DNA from 2 places in the Thermosynechococcus sp. PKX82 genome. Region 2 is predicted to be linked to the other one. Evidence: riboswitches for the same ligand, from Rfam matches in the RefSeq annotation. Region 2 holds a riboswitch; the other holds the start of a gene.
The links. A riboswitch is a leader RNA that binds a small molecule or an ion and turns the genes downstream of it on or off. The one in region 2 is predicted to bind cobalamin.
Positions count from the first base shown of each region.

Region 1 (3,414 bases), 860 kb from region 2:
GGCAGTTGGGAACGGTTCAGGTGGACTACAATTTGCCTGAGCGCTTTGATTTGGAATACGTTGCTGAGGACAATACCCGCCGCCGACCGGTGATGATTCACCGTGCCCCCTTTGGCTCGCTGGAGCGGCTCATTGGCATTCTCATTGAGGAGTATGCAGGGGATTTCCCCTTCTGGCTGGCACCCGAGCAAGTGCGCCTGTTGCCCGTGGGGGATGAGCAACGCCCCTATGCCGAACGTGTGGCCGCTCAACTGCGAGAGCAGGGCATCCGCGTGAGTGTGGATCGCACGGGCGATCGCCTAGGTAAACAAATCCGCAATGCTGAAACCCAGAAAATTCCTGTGATGGGCATTGTGGGTGCCAAGGAAGTCGAAAGCGAGACCGTGAGTATCCGCACCCGTGCAGCGGGAGATGTCGGCGCCTTGTCTGTTGAACAACTCATCGAGAAACTGACATCGGCAGTGAATGCAATGGATGCCGAGATTCAGTGGCAGTAGGCCGAGCCTTCTGGCGAATAGGGAGTATAAGCAGAAGTGTTAAATCCGCAAACGAAGCTTAATGTCCCCGTTGCGGGGACTGTTGCGTCATCCTACAACTAAAGGATTATCCTCCTTCGTAAGGGTGTTCTCTAGCACCCAGCCCAGCTTTTGCTGCTGTAGTCCCATCAGCTGAGATTTTTAAGTGTGACACGAAGTCTCGGCCAAGTGATAGGCTAGGGCTTGCTGTTGCATCGTTCGAAAAATGTTGTAAAAGCCATTGGCTCGCGAGGGGGTTAAGCTGACATTCAGTCCGGTTTGCTGAATAAAGTCAGGTTTTAACTGGAGGATTTCTGCAGGTGTCAACCCACTCAACCCTTCAACCAATAGCCCCACTAATCCCTTCGTCACTTGAGCGTCAGAATCCCCCTGAAAAATCACCTTGCCCTGCTCTAAAGAGGCCATCACGTACACTTGGGAGACACAGCCGGGTACGCGGTTGGCGGCAACCTTCTGCTCCTCAGGAAATGGCGGCAGGCGCTTTGCAAAGCTCAGTAAGTATTCATAGCGCCGCTTTGGATCTGAGATCTGTTGGAACCGCTGAACAATGCGATCGAGGGAAGCCGGTAAAGGCTGGCAGGCGGAGGGCATATTTACCTAGAAGAACGCTGCTGAGAAAAATGATAGCTATTTCTCATTTTAGCCTCAGCAGTTGCACAATAACGGCAGCAGTCAACCTAGGGGCAGCTTTTCATACCAATAGACCGCCGTGCTCTTACCCTTAACTCATAACTTGTGTTAGCCTTGAATGTACTCACTCGGTTCTGGTGGGGATCAGCCATCAGACGCAAGGGGGAAAGTGCAGTGCAAATCTGCCGCTGTCCCGCAGCTGTGATGAGAGGCACTACTCTCTCAGTCAGAATGCCCGCCGAGTTGTGAATGTCGTTATGCCAACATCTGCGAGGTACAGATGATGTTCTTCATGCTTCAATTTTCATTAATTTGCCTAGGTAAAGAACCCCCCTACCGCCCTTTTCTCGCAACGTTGCTGCCGTTGCTGTAGCACAAGTGATTTTGGAGATTTTCAAGCACCTACAAGCACTTAGACAAGGGGTTGCTCTTGCAGTGACCCACGTTAGGTTCTGCTGATGATGCTGGAAGTGTACTGCTTGTTGGGCTGAAAACAGCTATCTTTCTTTGTCTATTGAGAGAACTGTCAAAACTCAGGGTACTGCAACAATGACCATTCAAACTGCAACGCTAGGCTACCCCCGCATTGGTAAAAATAGTGAGCTGAAAAAGGCATTGGAAGCCTTTTGGAATGGCAAATACAATCAAGAAAATTTGCTACAAACAGTTCAAGAGATTGAATTGGCAAATTGGCAAACGCAACTGCAGGCTGGCATTGATCGCATTGGCGTTGGCGATACCAGTTTTTACGATCCCGTCCTTGACTGGAGTGTCCGCCTCGGCCTCATCCCACAGCGGTATCAAGCCTTTACAGGGCTGGAGCAATACTTTGCAATGGCTCGTGGCAAAGAGAGGATTCCAGCTCTTGAGATGACCAAATGGTTTGACACCAACTATCACTACTTGGTTCCCGAAATGAGTCAGCCTCTTCAGGCAGCGGACTTTAGTGATTTTCTGGGCATCATTGGTCGCGCCCAAAGGGTCTTGGGCGATCGCGCCGTTCCCATGGTGCTAGGGCCTTTAACCCTGCTACGGCTGAGTCGGCTGCAGATGAATCTAGAGGAAGCGTTGTCTTGCCTAGTGGAGCGCTATCTTATCCTGTTGGCTGAATTGAAGAACCTAGGGGTGGTTGAGGTACAAATCCACGAACCTGCCTTGGTTTTTGGGGACACCAACAACTTCAGGGAATTGTATGAATCAACATTTGATGCGCTCTGTCAAGTTGGCTTGCCGATTTACCTAGTGACCTACTTTGATGATCTCGGCGCTGCCTATCCTTGGGTGGTGACGTTGCCCGTAGCCGGCATTAGTCTAGATTTTACCCGTGGGCAGAACTTGGCATTATTGCAGCAGTATGGTTTCCCAAGGGATAAACAGCTGGGAGTGGGTATTGTGGATGCCCGAAACATTTGGAAAATTTGCCCAGAACCTGTCGTGTCAACCTTAGCAGCGATTCAGGGTATCACAACTAATATCCGGTTGCACCCCTCAGCCTCTTTACAATTCGTCCCCTACGATGCAGCACGAGAAGTGAAGTTACCAGAGCCATTGCGGCGGGTGTTGAGTTTTGCCGAACAAAAGTTGGATGAGGTGGTGCTATTGGCACAGACGCTGCAGGAGAGTCCCAAAGCCCTTGCCCAGCACCCCCAATTGGCAGAGATTGAAGCCCAGTGGCAGGCCTTTAAGGAATTTAGGCCTGTGAATCCAGTGGTACAACAGCGGTTGCGCAATTTAACCGTCAACGATCTGGAACGGGCTATGCCCTATAAACAACGCCGCCAACTGCAGCCCACCTTACCGCTCTTTCCGACAACTACCATTGGTTCTTTTCCGCAAACCCCAGAAGTGCGGCAATTGCGGGTGAAGCTCAAGCGCGGAGAAATCACCCTTGCTGAGTACCAAGCAGCAATTGATGCTGAAATTGCCAAATGCATTCGATTTCAGGAAGAAATTGGCCTAGATGTATTGGTGCATGGCGAGTTTGAACGCACCGACATGGTGGAATTCTTTGGCCAGAAGCTCACTGGTTTTGTCTTTACTGAACACGGCTGGGTGCAAAGCTATGGCAGTCGCTGTGTGCGTCCACCCATTATTTATGGGGATGTAGCGCGAACCGAGCCAATGACGGTGCGAGAGTTTAAGGTGGCGCAATCGTTGACACAAAAAATCGTCAAGGGTATGCTGACGGGGCCGGTAACAATGATTAACTGGTCTTTTACCCGCACCGATATTCCGCGTAGCGAACAGG
Region 1 is NZ_CP134169.1:1,715,168-1,718,581, reverse strand. Features, by position in the region: gene thrS (threonine--tRNA ligase) at 1-497, shown strand, start outside; gene RHH53_RS08505 (SufE family protein) at 678-1,127, opposite strand; cobalamin riboswitch at 1,279-1,424, shown strand; gene metE (5-methyltetrahydropteroyltriglutamate--homocysteine S-methyltransferase) at 1,716-3,414, shown strand, end outside.
Region 1: another riboswitch for cobalamin. It lies ahead of metE (5-methyltetrahydropteroyltriglutamate--homocysteine S-methyltransferase); the one in region 2 lies ahead of RHH53_RS04045 (sirohydrochlorin chelatase).

Region 2 (3,414 bases):
TCCCCAATGCCGTTAACCGTACACTCCAGTTGCCGTGCCCCATTTTTGACTGCTTCGAGGAAGTTGGCAACGGCCAAGCCCAAGTCGTTGTGACCATGGACTGAAATGACGGCACGATCAATATTCGGCACGTTTTCCTTGATGCCTTTGATCAGGGCGCCAAACTCGGCGGGGGTGGTGTAACCCACCGTGTCGGGAATGTTAATTGTTGTGGCACCGGCGTCAATCACCCGTTCCAAAACTTGATAGAGAAACTCAGGATCCGAACGCCCGGCATCCTCAGGGGAAAACTCAACATCATCCACAAAGGACTTGGCATAGGCCACCATTTCGGGGGCAATTTCCAGTACCTCAGCGCGGGTTTTCTTCAGTTTGTACTCTAGGTGGATATCCGAGGTGGCAATAAAGGTGTGAATCCGCGGATAGTAGGCGGGTTTGAGGGCTTTTGCGGCTGCTTCAATATCTTGGCGGGTGGCACGAGCCAAGCCACAGATCACCGGCCCCGTTTCGGTGCCCACGGTTTCAGCAATCCGCTGCACCGCCTCAAAGTCACCGGGACTGGCAAAGGGAAAGCCTGCTTCAATAATATCCACCCCCAGTCGCGCCAGTTGACGGGCGATCGCCAGTTTTTCATCCACATTCAGCGAGGCACCCGGCGACTGTTCACCGTCCCGCAGGGTGGTATCAAAAATTAACACCCGGTCAACCGTCTGGGGAGGATATTTAATACGCATAGACAAGCCCTATCTAAGCTTGAGAAAGAGTAGCAGTCATCATTTACTCTAACATTTTCACTGGGGAGCGATGCCTAGGGAACTTGCCAAATGCGTTGGTGGTAACTGGGCAAGTGATCCAAGTCCACGGTTGATCCATGGTGATGGTGGTGAGGGTGATGCCCCCCGTGATCATGGCTGTGGGAGGGGTGCTCATGATCCTGATGATGGTGGTGATGATGGCTATGGCCTGCCACCAAGCGGAATTTGCAGGCTTCACAGTTCATGGCCACCTGCCCCGTATGGGTTTCAATTTCCCGCTGCCGCGTGAGATAAAATAGTTGCGGGTGCAGGCCAATTTCCGGTAGGTTCACGTATTCAACACTGGGATAGGCGGCTTGGGCTTCTGCGGTAAGGGTATAGATTTTCTTGACTAGTGCCCCTGTAAACATGAAGTGGGGCAGGACAATGACGCGGCGGGGCTGGTAAAGATTCGCCCGCCCAAATCCTTCGGGTAGGCGGGGATGGGTAATGCCAATAAAGCAGACCTCAACGGTTTTGTAGCCACTGCCTTCCCAGAGCATGCGGGCTAGCTTAAAGACATCGCCATTGGCATCGGGATCACTGGAGCCGCGTCCCACCACTAGGAGAACGGTTTCTTCGCGGCCAATGCCTTGGGGATTAAATTCTGGTGAGTCCAAGCGTTCAAGGCGCGATCGCCACAGGGTTAAAATTTCGGGGGCAATGCCATAGTGGCGGCCATAGTGATAGCGCAATTGCGGAAACGCCCGCCGTGCCCGATCCAACTCATTGGTAACGTCAAACTTATTGTGGCGAGCAGCAAAGAGTAAAACTGGCAGCACTGACAAGTCTGTATGGCCTGCGGCAGCACACTGGCTGAGCACCTCAAAAATCGAGGGTTCCGTTAACTCCAGAAAACAGGGAAAAACAGGCCGGCAGGGATCCAGTTGATAATAGGCTTGGGCAAAGTCCAAAAATGCTTGGCGACCTTCCGGATCGCGCGTCCCATGACCGACGAGTAAAAGCGGTCGAGATTGGGGGAGAGGGGGTAAATCAAGACTAAAAACGAGGGGATTGAGAATGGAATCGTTGAGCGTAACAACCACGTTGAAACTCCATGCCCGTGCGACGCAGGCAAACAGAGTGAACCACAGCAAGTAGGCATTCTGGCTGAGGGGGGTTCCCCATCACAGCTGCGGCACAGCACCAGACTTGCACTGGATTTTCCCTACAGGCTGCTCTTCACAGTGAACGTTGCCAATTGTAGCGAGATTCTCAGACCCCTGTCTATGCAGGGGGTGGGCACATGAGAGACCTATAGCGCCGCAGCATCGAGAACGCCAATGGTCTGGTCGTAGATGGCTTGGGCTTCTTCGGGGGTGTTACCAATGCTGACGAGTCCCAGCTTACCAAATTCCGAGAGTGCCCCCATGAGGTGAAAGACAGTGCCCGTTTCGGTGCTGGAGTCAAAGTGGAGATGGTAGCGGGCAATCATATCCAAGAGATCATTGGGCAGGAGGCCGCGATAGTGGGGTTGGCAGAGGTTATCGGAGGCAATGTAATACTTGGGACGGCGGTGCTTGCTGTAAAACAGTCCAGAGGCTAGCTCATAGTGGCCATCGGTGAGGAATTTTAAGGTCATAAAGGGGTGCGTAGTACCACCCTTGCGCAAGTTAATTTCAATGGCGTAAAGCTCCCACCCTGCTGTTGTCTGGGTTGCAACAACGTCCACACCAAAACAGCCGATCACCCCCTGCTGTGCCAAGTACGTCCCTACCTTTTGCCCCAATTCTTGGAGTTGTTGGCGATAGTCGGCATGGGCGGGAAATTCACAGCCAATGAAAATTTGACCTGTGGGGGCATTGAGTAACTGTTCATGGGTGGAGACGATTTCAACACTGCCTTTGGGGGTAATACAGCCTTGGACACTGGGCGATCGCTTGACTGTCCCTTCCACAAAGGCTTCGACAATGCCACCCAGATCCATAAATCGCTGCCGATAGGAGAGCCAAGTTTCATTAGGCGCCTGAAAGACCATCTCCTCTAGGCTATTTTCAATCCGTTGTAGATGATCGGGGGTGTGTGGGCTGCCAAGGGGGCGCAGTGGGCGCAGATCAAGAAGAGCATTGCCTTCTCCGGAAAAAGCCTCATTGAGTTTCACCACCACCCGTTGCAGTTCAGGAGATTTCTCTTGGAGGTGAGCGATCGCCCGCACCAGTTCCGGTACCCCCTGCAAAAAACCGCTGCCCATCGGATGGGGAATGCCTGCGGCCGCAAAAAGTTCCCGACTGCCCGCCTTGGTTCCCCAGTAGAGGAGGTCGGGATCCGTCGAGTAGAGGGGAATGCCTAAGCGTACCGCCAGTTCCCGCTCCAAAGGGGTGGAGTTAAAACACACCATGTAGGCTTGGTTGGGACGCAGGGCTTGACGGATACGCTCCAAAAGGCGAGGCCGCTCTAAAATTTTCGCAGTCAAGGGTTTATCGGAGCGATCGTAGGTGGCCAGCAGCAGCAGGCGATCGCGGGCATGGGAACTGGGTACGCCGGGGAGTAAATCCAGATAATAGTCAATAATGCTGGGGTGCAGCGGCTGGGACGTCACGTAGATCATGCGGGTACGCGGATTCCGCAACTGGATCAGCGTATAGAGTTGCCGCTCCTCGTAGTGGGTATAGCCGGTGAT
Region 2 is NZ_CP134169.1:852,435-855,848, forward strand. Features, by position in the region: gene RHH53_RS04040 (2-isopropylmalate synthase) at 1-734, opposite strand, end outside; gene RHH53_RS04045 (sirohydrochlorin chelatase) at 809-1,840, opposite strand; cobalamin riboswitch at 1,873-2,014, opposite strand; gene RHH53_RS04050 (peptide ligase PGM1-related protein) at 2,050-3,414, opposite strand, start outside.